One region of the Acidovorax sp. ACV01 genome, then DNA from elsewhere that is predicted to be linked to it. Evidence: predicted binding sites of a transcription regulator. Region 1 holds the regulator's gene; the other holds the start of a gene.
What was found. Region 1 encodes sigma-54, which starts transcription at its own class of promoters, with help from an activator protein. Its sites were predicted from a motif close to TGGCANGNAANCTGCTTT; they were not measured.
Positions count from the first base shown of each region.

Region 2: the regulator sigma-54 is predicted to act here: its motif matches at 7,016-7,033, upstream of IB243_RS23025 (BMP family protein).

Region 1 is NZ_JACUZT010000008.1:261,227-269,337, forward strand. It holds gene IB243_RS22150 (class I SAM-dependent RNA methyltransferase) at 1-1,120, opposite strand, end outside; gene IB243_RS22155 (thioesterase family protein) at 1,117-1,599, opposite strand; gene IB243_RS22160 (RNA polymerase factor sigma-54) at 1,684-3,273, opposite strand; gene lptB (LPS export ABC transporter ATP-binding protein) at 3,273-4,016, opposite strand; gene lptA (lipopolysaccharide transport periplasmic protein LptA) at 4,082-4,735, opposite strand; gene IB243_RS22175 (thiol:disulfide interchange protein DsbA/DsbL) at 4,844-5,500, opposite strand; gene IB243_RS22180 (SPOR domain-containing protein) at 5,567-6,214, opposite strand; gene argS (arginine--tRNA ligase) at 6,224-8,002, opposite strand; gene IB243_RS22190 (hypothetical protein) at 8,082-8,111, shown strand, end outside.
Region 2 is NZ_JACUZT010000009.1:132,184-140,294, forward strand. It holds gene IB243_RS23000 (enoyl-CoA hydratase-related protein) at 45-890, shown strand; gene IB243_RS23005 (threo-3-hydroxy-L-aspartate ammonia-lyase) at 1,369-2,361, shown strand; gene IB243_RS23010 (hypothetical protein) at 2,762-3,811, shown strand; gene IB243_RS23015 (hypothetical protein) at 3,928-5,841, shown strand; gene upp (uracil phosphoribosyltransferase) at 6,210-6,854, shown strand; gene IB243_RS23025 (BMP family protein) at 7,081-8,091, shown strand.

The DNA of each region.
Region 1 (8,111 bases):
GCATCCAGGCCGTCCAGCCGCTGTAGTTTTTCTTCCAGTGGGCGGCCAGCTGGCTGAAGAACTCGCCACCATCATCGGTGTGCGCAGCTTCGCGGCCCACGCTGGCGCCCAGGGCCCGCTCGGCCGCGCGTTCGTTGGCGTTCTGGCCAGCGGCACCGGCGGCGGCAATGCGCTCGCCATAGGGCGGGTTCAGCAGCATCACGCCGGGCTGGTCGCACGGCGGCATGCGCTGCAGGGCGTCGCCACCGCGCAGTTGCACGGCGTCGGCCACGCCCGCACGTTCGGCATTGCGCTGGGCAAAATCGACCATGCGGTGGGCCACATCACTGCCAAATATGGGCACAGCGCTTTTCTGTATTGCGCCTTCAGCTTCATTTTTAATAGCAGTCCAGACATGGGCCTGGAACGGCAGCAGTTTCTCGAACGCAAAGCGGCGCAGCATGCCCGCCGGGATGCGGCAGGCGATCTGTGCGGCCTCGATGGCGATGGTGCCACTGCCGCAGCAGGGGTCATACAGCGGTTGGGGGTTGTCACCGTGCGGGTCCCAGCCGCTGGCAGCGATCATGGCGGCGGCCAGGGTCTCCTTCAGCGGGGCGTCGCCCTTGTCCTCGCGCCAGCCACGCTTGAACAGCGGCTCGCCAGAGGTGTCGATGTAGATGGTGGCCTCTTCCGTGGTCAGGTGCAGGTGGATGCGCACGTCGGGCCACTGGGTGTTCACATCGGGGCGCACGCCGCTTTTGGCGCGAAAGCGGTCGGCCACGGCGTCCTTGACCTTGAGGCCCGCGAAGTTGAGGCTCTGCAGCGGGCTGTGCTGGGCGGTCACCTCGACCTTGAAGGTCTGGCGCGTGGTGAACCAGATTTCCCAGGCCACGTCGCTGGCGGCGGCATACAGGTCGTTTTCAGAACGGTAGGGGCGGTGCGCCAGCTGCACCAGCACGCGCTGGGCCAGGCGGCTGTGCAGGTTGAGCAGCAGCGCCTCGCGCCAGGACGCGCGCAGCAGCACGCCGCCACGGCCGACCAGCAGGTCTTGCCCCGTGAGGCCGGTGATGCCATGCACCTCGTCGGCCAGAAAGCCCTCCACACCGGCGGCGCAAGGGAGAAAAAGTTGGAGTTGATTCATGACGTTGGTGAGGATACGCGCTCGGAAAGTGCGTGTGAATCCGGCGTGCCCGCACGGGCCAGCAGCAACTGGCGGATGGAGTCCGGGATCGGCGCCACCTTGCGGTCGGCCTTGCCGATGAAAACGATGCCGATCTTGCCGCGCGCCACCTCGCGGCCCGAGGTCTTCTCGGTCATGCAAAAGACCAGGTCAAACCCATAGCGGTTGAAATCGGCAGGCGCCATATCCACGCGCATGGTCTCGCCGTGGAAGCCCTCGGACTTGTACTGCGCCACGATGTCGCCGACCACGATGGACAGGCCACCCACATCGGCCTCGGGGTAGCCCAGCGACTGGAAGAAGCGCACACGCGCTTCGGACACGAGGCTCAGCAGCTGCGCGTTGTCCAGGTGCCCGCCCTGGTTGACGTGGCTGATGTAGATCTGCATTTCGGTGGTGAATCCGAAGTGCGGGGGAAGGTCGAAGACGATGCGGGCCATGGCGGGGCGGCGGGTAGTAAAAAGACAATTGAACGGAAACACACAACCGGGCGCACACCCCTGCGTGCCCCTCTGCGAGTGGACCTACAGCGCCTTGCGCAGGTTGGCCGGCGCTATCTTGAGCGCCTCGCGGTACTTGGCTACGGTGCGGCGTGCGCATTCGATGCCCTGCTCCTTGAGCATCTCGGCGATCTGGCTGTCGGACAGCGGCTTGGCGGGGCTTTCTGCGGCCACAAACTGCTTGATGAGCGCGCGCACGGCGGTGCTGGATGCGTTGCCGCCGGTCTCGGTGCCCAGGCCCGAGCCAAAGAAGTACTTCAGCTCATACGTGCCAATCGGCGTGGCCATGTATTTGGCGGTGGTCACGCGGCTGATGGTGGATTCGTGCAGGCCCAGTTCGTCGGCAATGTCGCGCAGCACCAGTGGGCGCATGGCCAGCTCGCCGTGGGTGAAGAAGCTTTTTTGGCGCTCCACGATGGCGCGCGAGACGCGCAGGATGGTGTCAAAGCGCTGCTGGATGTTCTTGATGAACCAGCGCGCCTCCTGCAGGCGCTGCTGCATGCCCTGGTGGCCCTCGCCGCCCTTGTGGCCGCGCAGGGCACCGGCATAGATGTCGTGCACGCGCAGGCGGGGCATCACGTCGGGGTTGAGCGCGACGATGAAGTTGTGCTGGCCGTCACGGCCGTTGGCGCGTCCGGCTTTGCGCACGATGACGTCGGGCACGATGATGTTGCGCTCTACATCGGCAAAACGGCGGCCGGGGCGCGGCTCCAGCCGGGCAATGAGGGCCATGGCGGCGCGGGTGCGTTCCTCGCCGTCGCCACACAGCTGCGTCAGGCGGCGGATGTCGCGGCGGGCCAGCATCTCCAGCGGCTGCTGGCACACGCGCAGTGCGGTCTGCACGGTGTCGGGGTCGATCTCACTGTCTTCGTCCGCAGCCAGGGCCTTGAGCTGCAAGGTCAGGCATTCGGCCAGGCCGCGCGCGCCCACGCCGACGGGCTCCAGGCTCTGTAGCAGGCGCTGGGCGACGGTGAAGCGGTGCACCAGTTCCTCGATCTGCTCCAGGTCGTCGGGGCCGGCCAGGCCGATGGCCAGCTCTTCAAGCGGTTCTTCGAGGTAGCCGTCGTCGTTGAGCGATTCGATGAGAAAGCGCAGCGCGGCGCGGTCGATCTCAGACAAGCGCAGCGCCAGCGCCTGGCGGTGCAAAAAGGCGGTCAGCGATTCGTGCGAGCGGGCCAGTTCGGTTGCATCGGCCTCGTCGCCTTCGGAGTCGTTGCGGTTGCGGGCAGGCGCATCGCCGCCCCACTCGGCGTCGTTGGGCGCCATCTCTACCGTGCCGTCACCGCTCCAGTCGGGTTCGTCGGCACCCGCACTCGGCGTTTCAGCATCATTTTGGCCCTCAGCGCTTGTATTGCTTGCGCTGGTAGCTCCTGAAAAAATAGCATCATCGGCGCTGTACTCATCGGGCTGCGCGGGCGTGTCGGCGGCTTCGAGGCCAAACTCCTCGCGCGGAGCTTCGTCGGCATTGCGTTCGAGGAACGGGTTTTCGTCGAGCATCTGCTCGACTTCCTGCGAGAGTTCGAGCGTGGACAACTGCAGCAGCCGAATGGACTGCTGAAGCTGGGGGGTCAGTGCAAGATGCTGCGAGACGCGCAGCGAGAGTCCAGGCTTCATCACATGCGGAAATGTTCGCCCAGGTACACCCGGCGCACTTCGGCGTTGTCCACGATCTCGGACGGCGTGCCCTGGGCCAGCACTCGGCCATCGCTGATGATGAAGGCGTGGTCGCAGATGCCCAGCGTTTCCCGCACGTTGTGGTCGGTGATGAGCACACCGATGCCGCGCGCCTTCAGGAAGCCGATGATGCGCTGGATCTCGATCACGGCGATGGGGTCGATGCCCGCAAAGGGCTCGTCCAGCAGGATGAAGCGCGGTTGTGTGGCCAGGGCCCGGGCGATCTCGACGCGGCGGCGCTCGCCGCCGGACAGCGCCATGGCGGGCGAGGCCCGCAGGTGGTCCACGCGCAATTCTTGTAGCAGGGCCGTGAGGCGGTCTTCGATGGCTTCGCGCGCGAGTGGCTGGCCGTCCTCGCCACGCTGCAATTCCAGCACGGCGCGTACGTTCTCTTCGACCGTGAGTTTGCGAAAGATCGAGGCTTCCTGAGGCAGGTATGACAGGCCCAGGCGCGAACGCCGGTGGATGGGCATGTGGGCCACCGAATGGCCGTCGATGCGGATATCGCCCTCGTCACTGCGCACCAGCCCTACGATCATGTAAAACGAGGTGGTCTTGCCCGCGCCGTTGGGGCCCAGCAGCCCCACGACCTCGCCCTTTTGCACCACCAGCGACACATCCTTGACCACCTTGCGGCTGCCATAGGACTTTGCCAGGTGCTGCACCTCCAGGCGGCTACCCATCTGGGAATCAGGCCCCAAGCGGCTGCCCGCCTGGGCGTCAGGTCCGGTACTCACGACAGGCCCACTCACTTGGCGCCGCCGCCAAGGCTGTTGCTGGGGCGCAGTGCCGGTGCCGAGGCCGGGGGAGACGCCTCGGGAGCCACCGCTGCAGGGGGTGGGTCTTTGGGTGCCAGCACGGCGCGCACTCGGCTGCCCGGTGCGGGGGCATCGCCTGCGGCGTTGGTGGTGGTGCGCTTGCCGTCCACCGAGAACACGTCGGTCAGATTGTTGTAGACGATCACGGCACCCGTGATTTCGTCGCTGAGCACGGCGCCCCGGTAGCGGCGCAGCTCGGCACGGGTGATGAAGCGCACGTTGTCGGCCTTGCCGTCGTACTCGATGACCTCGCTCTCGCCTTCGATGAACTCGTCGGGCGCGCCAGCCAGGGTGTCGCGTTTTTGCCGGAAGAAGGCGCGCTTGCCGGGTTCGGCCGTGACCACGCCGTACTGGTAGCCGTCGGCGTCTTGGCGCACATCCAGCCGCGCACCGCGCAGCACGATGGAGCCCTTGGTCATGACCACGCGGCCAGAGAAAACGCTGGTCTGCTTGAGTTCATCGTGGCGCAAAGCGTCCGCCTCGATGTTCATGGGCTTGGCGCGGTCGGCCTTTTCGGCATGGGCCACACCCAGGGTGCAGGCCAGGGCCGCGAGCAGGAGGATCGGAAGGAGGCGATGGTTCATAGGGCACGAATCTTGCAATCATTGTAGCCACCCCGTCGCATTCCTCCATGAAAAAAGCCCGCAGGTGCGGGCTTTAACCAAGAGGACGGGGCGGTCGGCAGAAAACCGTCAGCCTTTGCGGGCCACCGCCGCCAGATGTTCCACCACCTGCAGCACGTTTTGCATGTTGCCGGCCATGGTGCCATCGGTGTAGAACTTGCCAGCCACGCCCATCGACGGCACGCCCTCTACGCCGTAGGCATCCTGCAGTTGCGACGCACGGCGAACCTGGTTGGACACAGTGAACGAGCCGTAGATTTCCTTGAACTTGGCGGCATCCACACCCTGCTGGGCCACCCAGGCAAAAATTTCATCGTCCTTGGCCAGCTTCTGCTTTTCCACATGGATGGCACGGAACACTTTGGCATGAAGGGCTTCGAGCTTGCCCATGCCTTCCAGGGCGTAGTAGAGCTTTTGCTGCGGCACGAAGCTCGCGTTGAAAGCCACGGGCATGCGGCGGATGGAAAGGTCCTTGGGAGCGGCCTTCACCCAGGCATCGAGCGTGGGCTCAAAGGCGTTGCAATGGGGACAGCTGTACCAGAAGAACTCGATCACATCGACCTTGCCCGCAGGCGCATCGGGCGCCACGGGCTTGTCCAGCCGCCGGAAGTCCTTGCCCTCCTTGAACTGGCGGGCCTGCGCCAGCGCGGGGGTGGCCACTGGCAGCGTCAGGGCGGAAGCGGCAACCGCCGAAGCGGCGGACAAAGAAAACTCACGGCGTTTCATGACAAAGACTCTCCTGTTACAGGTCTGGGGGATGTGAGCCATGCCCCCGCAAAAAGTTCAGAGCAGCTAGCGCTGCACGCGCACCAGCGCCGACTCCACCCCGGCGCCATCGAGCTTCTCCTTGAGCTGCTCGGCATCGTCGCGCTTGGTGAACGGGCCCACACGTACACGAAAAACGGCCCGGCCATTCTGTTCGCGTTCGCTCACGCGGGCCTCCCAGCCCAGCATGGCCAGCTTGGCGCGCTGGGCGTCGGCATCGACTTGGGTGCGGAATGCCCCGGCCTGCACAAAGTAGTCAAATGGGTCCAGATTGCCCTTGGCGGCCGCCTTGGCCACCGCCAGATCCCCCAGTGGGTCCGCGCCCGGCTTGGTTTCGGCCTTGGCCTCGGGCTTGCTGGCAGCAGGTTTGGGTGCGGACGCCGCGGCACGGACATCTGGTGGCGGCGCTGCCGCGGCAGGGGCCGATGCGACGGTGGCCGCAGGCGGCGCGGGCGCGCGCGCCGGGTTTTTGCCATACAGCGGCGAGTTCGGGTCCCAGTTCTTGTTCTTCTGGGATTCGGCAGCGTCCATGTCCACGCCCCGGCCGTTGCCCTTGTTGAGAAAGGGCACCGGTACCTTGGCCACATACACGGCCACCGCCAATGCGGCGCCCAGGCCCACGATGACCCCCACGATGAAGCCGATGATGGTCCCGCCCGTCTGTTGTTTCTTCATAGTGACTGCTTACATTCTGGCTGGAGCCGACACGCCCAGCACGGCCAGGCCATTGTGCAATACCTGTGCGGTGGCCGCGACCAGCGCCAGGCGGGCCTTCTTCAAGGCTTCGTCGTCGACCAGGATGCGCTCGGCATCGTAGTAGCTGTGGTAGCTGGCGGCCAGGTCGCGCAGGTAGAAGGTGACGTCGTGCGGGGCCTCCCCGTCGGCGGCGGCCGTGAGCATCTCGGGGTACTTGGCCAGTTGCAGCATCAGCGCCTGGGCGGGTGCGCTGTCAAGGCAAGACAAGTCCGCCGCATACAGTTCGGAAGTCACCTTACCCAACAGCTCCACACGCACCTGCTCCTCGGAGATGGCCAGCAAGCTTGCCTGGGCAGTGACGATTTCCTCAGTGAAGCCCCGTTCGCGCAACAGCACCGAGCAGATACGCGCGTGGGCGTACTGCACGTAGTACACCGGGTTGTCGTTGTTCTGCGCGACGGCCAGGTCCACGTCGAAGGTGTACTCGGTGTCGGGCTTGCGGCTCAAGAGGAAGAAGCGGACCGCGTCCTTGCTGGTCCATTCGATCAGGTCGCGCAGCGTGACGTAGCTGCCCGCGCGCTTGCTGATCTTGACCTCTTCGCCGCCCTTGACCACGCGCACCATGGTGTGCAGCACGTAGTCGGGGTAGCCCTGCGGAATGCCCACGTCGGCCGCCTGCAGCCCGGCGCGCACGCGGGCGATGGTGCCGTGGTGGTCGGTGCCCTGGATGTTGACGACCTTGGTGAAGCCGCGCTCCCACTTGGCGATGTGATAGGCCACGTCGGGCACGAAGTAGGTGTACGTGCCATCCGTCTTACGCATGACCCGGTCCTTGTCGTCGCCGTAGTCCGTGCTTTTCAGCCACAGCGCGCCGTCCTGCTCGTAGGTCTTGCCGTTGGCGACGAGCTTGTTCACCGTGGCATCCACGCGGCCGCTGGTGTACAGGCTCGATTCCAGGTAGTACTCGTCGAACTTGAGGTTGAAGGCCTGCAGGTCCTTGTCCTGCTCATTGCGCAGGTAGGCCACGGCGAACTGGCGGATGGATTCGAGGTCTTCCACATCGCCGCTGGCGGTGAACTCGCGGTCGTCGGCCTTGACGGTCTTCTTCGCGAGGAAGTCGTTGGCGATCTCCTGGATGTACTCGCCGTTGTAGAACGCCTTGGACGCCGGGTTCTCCGGGTCGGTGGGCCAGCATTCGTCACCGGGCTTGAAGCCCTTGGCGCGCAGCTGGGTGCTAGTAGTGAGCGTCTGGATCTGCACGCCCGCGTCGTTGTAGTAGAACTCGCGGTGCACGTTCCAGCCCTGGGTGCTGAACAGGTTGCAGATCGCGTCGCCCAGGGCCGCCTGGCGGCCGTGGCCCACGTGCAGGGGCCCGGTGGGATTGGCCGAGACGAACTCGACCAGCACGCGCTGGCCGTTGTCCTTTTGGTAGCCAAAGCGCTCGCCAGCGGACAGCACCTCGCGCACTACTTCCTGCTTGGCGGCGGGCTTGAGGCGGATGTTCAGAAAGCCCGGGCCGGCGATCTCGATGGCATTGACCCAGCGGGCGAAGGCCGGCGTGGCCTCCAGCGCCGCCTTGAGCTGTTCGCCCAGCGCACGCGGGTTGAGCTTGAGCGGCTTGGCCAGCTGCATGGCGGCGGTGCAGGCGAAATCGCCATGCGCGGCCACTTTGGGGGATTCGAACGCAGCGCGCCCCGCAGAGCCGGGCGACAGTTTTTCCAGCTCGCCGGCCAGGGCCGCGAGCAATTCATTTTTTGCAGTGAGCATCGGCGGATTTTACGGGGGCCGCCAACCTGCCAGCCAAAGGCACAATAAGCGCCAGCCCCCATCCAACAGGACATTGCGCATGCAGCCCCATCCCATCCTGCTGTATCGA
Region 2 (8,111 bases), on a different contig from region 1:
AGGCGACGACCCCGGGTGGGCCAGCGGGTCTACAGTGGCAGCCCATGAACACCACCCCCACCTGCTTCATCCTCAGCATCACCCACCATGTCGCCCACCTGGTGCTGAACCGCCCCGAGGCCATGAACACCATGCACCCCACCTTCTGGCGCGAGCTGGACGAGGTGCTGGCCCAGCTGAACCAATCGGGCAAGGCGCGGGCGCTGGTTATCAGCAGCACCGGCAAGCACTTCAGCGCGGGCATGGCGCTGGAGACCTTCGGCGGCGCCATCACCATGGACGACCAGAGCCCCGAGGGCCGGGCCGCCATCTTTGACCTGCTGACCGACATGCAGGCCACCTTCAGCCGCATCGAGAGCCTGCGCATCCCCGTCATCATGGCCATCCAGGGCGGCTGCATCGGCGGCGCGGTGGACATGGTCACGGCGGCCTGCGTGCGCTACGCCACGGCCGACGCCTTCTTCTGCATCCAAGAGATCAACATCGGCATGGTGGCCGACGTAGGCACGCTGCAGCGCCTGCCCAAGCTCATCCCGCTGGGCGTGGTGAAAGAGCTGGCCTACACCGGCCGCCGCCTGAGCGCAGCCAAGGCCCTGGGCTACGGTCTGGTCAACGAAGTGTTCGAGACCCAAGAAGCGATGCTCGCCGCTGCCTTGCAATGCGCACAAGAGATCGCCAGCAAGCCGCCCGTGGCCATCTGGGGCACCAAACAGGCCGTGAACTACGCGCGCGACCATTCGGTGGAAGACAGCCTGCGCCAGATGGGCTGGCTGCAGGGCGCCATCTGGAGCAACCAGCATGTGCGCGAGTCCGTCACGGCCATGAAACAAAAGCGCGCAGGCGACTTCCCGGCACTCACGCCGCTGCAGCGGTTCAGCGAGCTGGGCTAAGAACGTGTTCACGATCTCGCAGGGGTCGCGTTGGAGCGCAATCGGGATGAGTGGATGCTTCGGATGCGCCGCATGGGCTCATGCCCATGCAAGCAGCCGGGGCGTCCAATCGCCCGATTTCGCTCCAACCCTTCGGGCAGCGGTCTTGGCGGGCGGTCTGCGGCGTTACGGCGCTTGCCAATAGCCAAGCTATTGGCTGCGCACCGCGCCTAGCATCCCATCTCGCCAAGGCCGCTGCGCGACTCCTGGGAGATCGTGAACACGTTCTAAGGGCTCGGCCCGCGAGGCGGGCCTGGGCATGGCAGGGCACCTGCGCTGATGCGCGCGCGCCAAACCATCAAAACTCATAGCTACCCACGCTTTCAGGACAAGCGCTGGCGTCCATTTTTACTCAAAACTCCATGCTGACGGGCTATCATGTAGCCGCCCAGGGGTGGGCCATCGCCGCCCCGCTTTCGCCCTGATGGAGGATGCCGCCATGACACTGCCCAGTGTGACCCCGCCTACCTACGACGACGTGGCCGCCGCCGCGTACCGGCTCAAGGGCATGGCGCACCACACGCCGGTGCTGCGCTCCACCACCGCCGACGAACTGCTCGGCGCGCAACTGTTCTTCAAATGCGAGAACCTGCAGCGCACTGGCGCCTTCAAGTTTCGCGGGGCCTTCAACACCCTGGCCCAATTCACCGACGAACAGCGCGAGCGCGGCGTGCTGGCCTTCTCGGCCGGCAACCATGCACAGGCCATTGCACTGTCCGCCCGGATGCTGGACATGCCCGCCGTCATCGTCATGCCCGCAGACGCGCCCGCCTCCAAGATGGCGGCCACACGGGCCTATGGTGCCCAGGTCGTCACCTACGACCGCTACACCGAAGACCGCGAAGCCATCAGCCGCCACTTGGCGCTGGAGCGCGGCATGACGCTGGTACCGCCGTTCGACCACCCGCACGTCATTGCAGGCCAAGGCACCGCTGCCAAGGAACTGTTTGAAGAAGTGCCCGACCTGGACTACCTGTTCGTCTGCGTGGGCGGCGGCGGCCTGCTGGCCGGCAGCCTGCTGGCCGCGCAGGCCCTGGCGCCCCAGTGCCGCGTGGTGGGCGTCGAGCCCGAAACCGGCAACGACGCCCAGCAGTCGCTGCGCGCCGGGCACATCGTCCGCATCCCCACGCCCCACACCATTGCCGACGGCGCGCAGACCCAAGCCCTGGGCGAACTCACCTACCCCATCATCCGCGACCATGCCGAAGACATCATCAGCGTGAGCGACGAACAGCTCATGCAATCCCTGCGCTTCTTTGCCGAGCGCATGAAGATCGTGGTGGAGCCCACCGGCGCCCTGGCCTATGCGGGTGCGCAGGCCTTCTCGGGCGCGGACAACGGCGGCAAACTGCTGCACGGCGAACGCGTGGGCATCCTCATCAGCGGGGGCAATGTCGATCTGGCGCGCTATGCGCGGTTTCTGGCAGATTAGGGCCTGCCCCTCCTGTTTTTGTCCGCTGCTTTGCCGTCCAAGGGGCCAGACGATGCCCCCTTTTTTGCCGCAGCTTTCGCAGGGATTGATTTGTTGGATTATCCCCACATCATCACCCTCCAAAGAAGCATGCGGTGCCTCCTTGCGGTGTGGTCGGCCTGACAAGCGGCCCAGTCAATCCATCGCAGCCTTTCGCCCCTCGAAAAGGCCACGCGGGCCATTTTTCCCGGGGAGGCACGCGAATTGATGCTGCAGCAACACAGGGAAAACTTCAGCGAGACGACCTGCGCGCACAACAGTTAGACACAATCTTTAGCCACAGCATTACCGAGCGGCAACACTCCTTCAGCGGCTCCCCACGTGAAATGGCGCGACCCACCGAGTCATCACGGAGTCCGCCATGCCCCCACCAACCGCCCGCGACCTGCGTGCAACCACACTGTGCCGCCTGATCGCCTCCACCCTCACACTCGGCCTGGCCGCGTGCGGTGGCGCTGACAATGACGGCAGCTTTGCCACCGCGGCCGCCCCCCTCGCTCATACGCAAGCACAGACAGAAGCCCCCCCAGGGTGCACCCCCACCGCCCCAGCAACACGCACGCTCAGCCCCGACAAAGACCATAACACCCTGTGCTGGGGCGACGTGGGTTGGAGCGAGCCCACCCTGGACGGCGCAGCGCTGCAGCAAAACCTGGATTTCTACCCCGCAACCGGCTCGGCCGCAGCGACAACCGCGCCGCTCATCGTGTGGGCCCACCCCAACGGCCGCACAAAGGCACTTGATGCCACCCTGCGGGACACGCTGCTAAAACCAGCGCTGCTCGGGGGCTACGCATTTGCGTCCTTGGAGTTCCGCCATCCCGTAGTCAACGCACCCACGCAACCCAACAGCCCTGTCCCCCACACCGATATTGCCCAGGCCTTGAACTACCTCGTGGCCCATGCATCGGCGCTGCAAGTCGACCCACGCAACATCTTCCTGGTGGGCCAGTCACGCGGCACGCTGGGTGTATGGACGGCCTTGCAACCGCCCCTCACCTCCCCCCGCGTGCGCGCAGTGTTTGGGGTCAACGCGCAAACGAGTTACGACGGCAACGACTTCGCGCAGTGGTTTCTCGTCGAACCCGCACGCGACGACTTTCTGCGCGCGTTCAACCGCAAGAACCCCAACGCCGACCGCTACGGCAGCGCTGTGCGCGACGTCACCCGCAATGCCCCAGCTGTGCATCTGCGCTATGACAGCCCCGTGGTAGGCCAGCAGCTCACCCTGGCTCAGATGCAGCAGCAAGACGCCCTGCACTACCCCGACTTTGGCCCTGCGCTATGCAAGGCCTACACGCAAGCCCAGTCCAACGCCTGCAGCTACGACGCTGACTCTCGCTACCACGACCGTCCCGACCTCGTCTACGAAGGTTACGTGCGCTTTTTTGATCGCCACCGAGCACCTTAAGCCGCTTCCCCACCAAGAAAAATACAAATGCAAGCCAGGGAGGAGACCAGCCACCACGACGACACCAAACCACACACCCCCTCACCTATCCATCATTCAATGAACCCATTCATTCCATGAAACTCACACATCACGCCCTGTGGGGCATCCTTCTCGCGAGTCTGCTGCAAGGCTGCGGCGGTGGCTCCACCAGTACCAGCACCACGCAGTCCACCACCAAAACCATCCACGCCAGCACCATTGGCGACGACGATGGCAACGGCCTTGCCCCGCTGGATACGTCCCTGGTGCGAACACGCCACGCTGGTGGCGCAGCCATCAATCTGGTGGCATTCACCTCCGACAGCAGCGACATGCCCACCATCGACCTGGCCAAGCGCATGCAAAAGTGGAGCCCTACCAGCAAGACCGGCGCATGGGGCTCTGCTCCCTATGAGCGCCTTGACCTGGATGCCAACGGCTGGGTACAAAGCCTGCCAGCCAACCCCGACGAGGCGGGCTACGCCAGTGTCAGCTCCGCCATCCTGGACAACAACAGCGCCAAGTCCCGCCTGACAGGTATCTATCATGTCTACTACGAAGGAGAGGGCGACTTCTACATTGCAGGTGCTTCGGCCAGAGACTTCAAGAAGGTGGAACCAGGCCACGCCACCTTCAACATGCTGGACGACGCCGGGCTGAGTGAAAACCTGTTCATCAACATCTCCAAGGTCACCCCCGGCAACCATCTGCGCAACATCCGCATCCTCGCACCGGGAGGAATCTGTGGAAACAACCGATTCAAATGGGTTGCGGACAGCAGTGCCTGCGTGGGCACAAGCTACAAATCACTGGTGGAGCTGTCGCAGACCCAAATATGGTTTCCCAATTTCCTGGGCGACCTCAGCGGCTACCGTGCCTTGCGTTTCATGGACTGGTTCAAGACCAACAGCTCCCCTCTTGCGACGTGGGAAACGCGGCCACTCAAAGCCCACTACACCTGGAACACCGACTACGGCGTTCCTGTGGGCATGGCCGTGAACCTGGCCAATACCCTGCAAGCCGATGCCTGGCTCAACATCCCCTTCCACGCCAGCGACGACTATGCGCGGCGCCTGGCCCAGCTCGTGAAGCAGAGCCTCAACCCGGCCGCCAAATTCATAGTGGAATACGGCAATGAACCGTGGAACAACGGCTACGGCTTCTCGCAAAACTACCAGTGGCTCGCGGGTCAGGGCAGCGAAAAATTCAACGGTGAAGGCAGCGTGCACGACCGCGTCATCAACTACTACGCACTGCGCTCCAGCCAGCTGTGCCAGATCATCAAGCAGGAGTTTGGTGCGCAGTCGTCCCGCGTGCAATGCGTGGTCAATCAGCAGATCTCCGTGATAGACCCCGACCTGCCCCTGCTGCGCTGCCCCCTGGCCGTGAAACACGGGCACATTGCAGGCGGCTGTGCCAGCGCCATCGACGCTGTGGCCGTGGCCCCCTATGTGGGCGGCTATCTGGGCGACCGTGAGCACATTGCGGCCGTGGAGACATGGACGCATGAATCCGACGGCGGACTCAGCACCCTCTTCAAGGAACTGCGCGCCAAAGACGCAAATGGCAACTCCATTGCCGACACCCCGCTCAAGTCCCCCGAAATCCCGCATGGCGCCATCGACCAGGTGACCAGCTGGATCAACGGACAAAAGGCGATCGTCTCCGACAAGAATTTCAAAAAACCCCTGTTCGCCTACGAAGGGGGACAACACCTTGCCGTGGTCACCACGGCCAACGCAGCCGTCACTCAGCTGTTTACCAACGCCAACCGCGACGCACGCATGGGCGATGTGTACCGCGACTTGATGGGCGCGTGGACCAATGCCAACGGCACCGCGCCAGGGCAGGTCTTCACCTACTTCAACAACGTCTACAAGCCCGGCTCCGACGGCGCATGGGGCCTGCGCGAAGCTGCGTTTGACAACGCAGCCAGCAACCCCAAATGGGTTGCCGTTCAGCCCTACCGCGAAAACATTGCCTGCTGGTGGGCCCAGTGCGCCCCATGACGCTGCATTACTCCTAACGCACGCCCCAGAACGCACACCCTCGACATCCGCGAGGGTGTGCGCAAGCACCATGCACCGAGAGCGCCGCGCCAGTAACGCCGTCCGGCCCACCACATGGCCATGGGAGTGCAACAGCAAGTGGCACGGTCGGGGCTCCCTTCGCACAGGAATAGACAGGGAAACGGGCCCTGGAATACTTTCCGAGGCCCCTGCGGCCCCCTCCCCTCAAGGGGGCGACACCGGTGGCCTGGCAAAGCCAGCTCCACAGCTCCCCGAGGCCTCAAGGCCTGTTTCTACGGACCGGGGAAAAAGGGAGGTCAAAATACGGCCAACACCCTTCATTCATCCCGTAGACCAGAGGCCGCGCCATGAGCACCGCACCCCAAAGCAATGTCACCGTCATCACCCACCCCCTCGTGCAGCACAAGCTCACGCTGATGCGCCGAAAGGACGCCAGCACCAACAGCTTTCGCCGCCTGCTGGGCGAGCTCTCGACCCTGATGGCTTACGAAGTGACGCGCGACATGCCGCTGCAGGACTTCGAGATCGAAACCCCGCTGGAGACCATGACCGGCAAGGTCATCGACGGCAAGAAGCTGGTGCTGGTCTCCATCCTGCGCGCGGGCAACGGCTTTCTGGACGGCATGCTCAACGTGGTGCCCGGCGCCCGCGTCGGCCACATCGGCCTGTACCGCGACCCGGCCACGCTGCAGCCCGTGGAGTACTACTTCAAGATGCCGTCCGAAATGGACGAGCGCGACATCATCGTGGTAGACCCCATGCTGGCCACCGGCAACTCGGCCGCCGCCTGCGTGGACCGCTTGAAGAAGCTCAACCCCCGCTCCATCAAGTTCGTCTGCCTGCTTGCCGCGCCCGAGGGCATTGCCACGTTGCAAAAGGCCCACCCCGACGTACCGATCTTCACCGCCGCCATCGACCGCGAGCTCAACGACCACGGCTATATCCTGCCGGGCCTGGGGGATGCGGGGGACCGGATTTTTGGCACCAAATAAGCGCATGGCACTGTTGCATGCCCCAGCCACCATCGTGCCTTTGGGCGCTGTGGTGGCTTTTTTTTGATGGAGACAACCGCAGCACCGCGATTTTTTTACCACTTGGTGGCTTTCCTCTGGCAGACTTGCCTGCGGCCCGCTCCCCTGGCGCTGCGCACGACTGGCGCACAAATTGCATGAGGACCGGACCTCTCCTCCTCATTCGATTGCCTGAAGGACCCCCACCATGACCACTCGCCGCATCTTCACCGGACGCCTGCTCTGCACCTCCATGGCCTTGTCTGCCGCCATGGCGATGGCACCCTCTTTGGCCACAGCGCAGTCCAAGATCAAGGTCGCGGCGATCTATACGGTGCCCTTCGAGCAGCAATGGGTCAGCCGCATTCACAAGGCGCTCAAGGCGGCCGAAGCACGCGGCGAGATCGAATACAAGGCCAGCGAAAACGTCAGCAACGCCGACTACGAACGTGTGATGCGCGAGTACGCCACGGGCGGCAACCAGCTCATCGTGGGCGAGGCCTTTGCGGTGGAAGCCGCCGCCCGCAAGGTAGCCAAGGATTTCCCCAAGACATCATTCCTTCTGGGCTCCTCGGGCAAGCCGCAGGCACCCAACTTCAGCGTGTTCGACAACTACATCCAGGAGCCTGCTTACCTCAGCGGCATGATCGCGGGCGGCATGACCAAGACGAACAAGATCGGCATGGTGGGCGGCTTCCCCATTCCTGAGGTCAACCGCCTGATGCACGCCTTCATGGCCGGCGCCAAGGAGACCAACCCCAAGGTCGAGTTCACCATCACCTTCATCAACAGCTGGTTTGACCCACCCAAGGCCAAAGAAGCCACCTTTGCCATGATCGACAAGGGCGCCGATGTGCTCTATGCCGAACGTTTTGGCGTGAGCGATGCGGCCAAGGAAAAGGGCAAGCTCGCCATTGGCAACGTGATCAATACGCAGGACAAGTACCCCGACACCGTCGTCGCCTCGGCCCTGTGGCACATGGAGCCCAGCATCGACCGTGCGCTCAAGCTGGTCAAGGAAGGCAAGTTCACCCCCGAAGACTACGGCCCGTATTCGATGATGAAGCACAAGGGCTCGGAACTCGCTCCGCTGGGCACGTTCGAGAAGAAGATCCCCGCCGACATCGTCGCCAAGGTCAAGGCCAAGGAATCTGACATCCTGGCGGGCAAGTTCACCGTGAAGGTGGATGACAGCCAGCCCAAGTCCACGGCCAAGTAAACACCGCACCATCGCGGGCG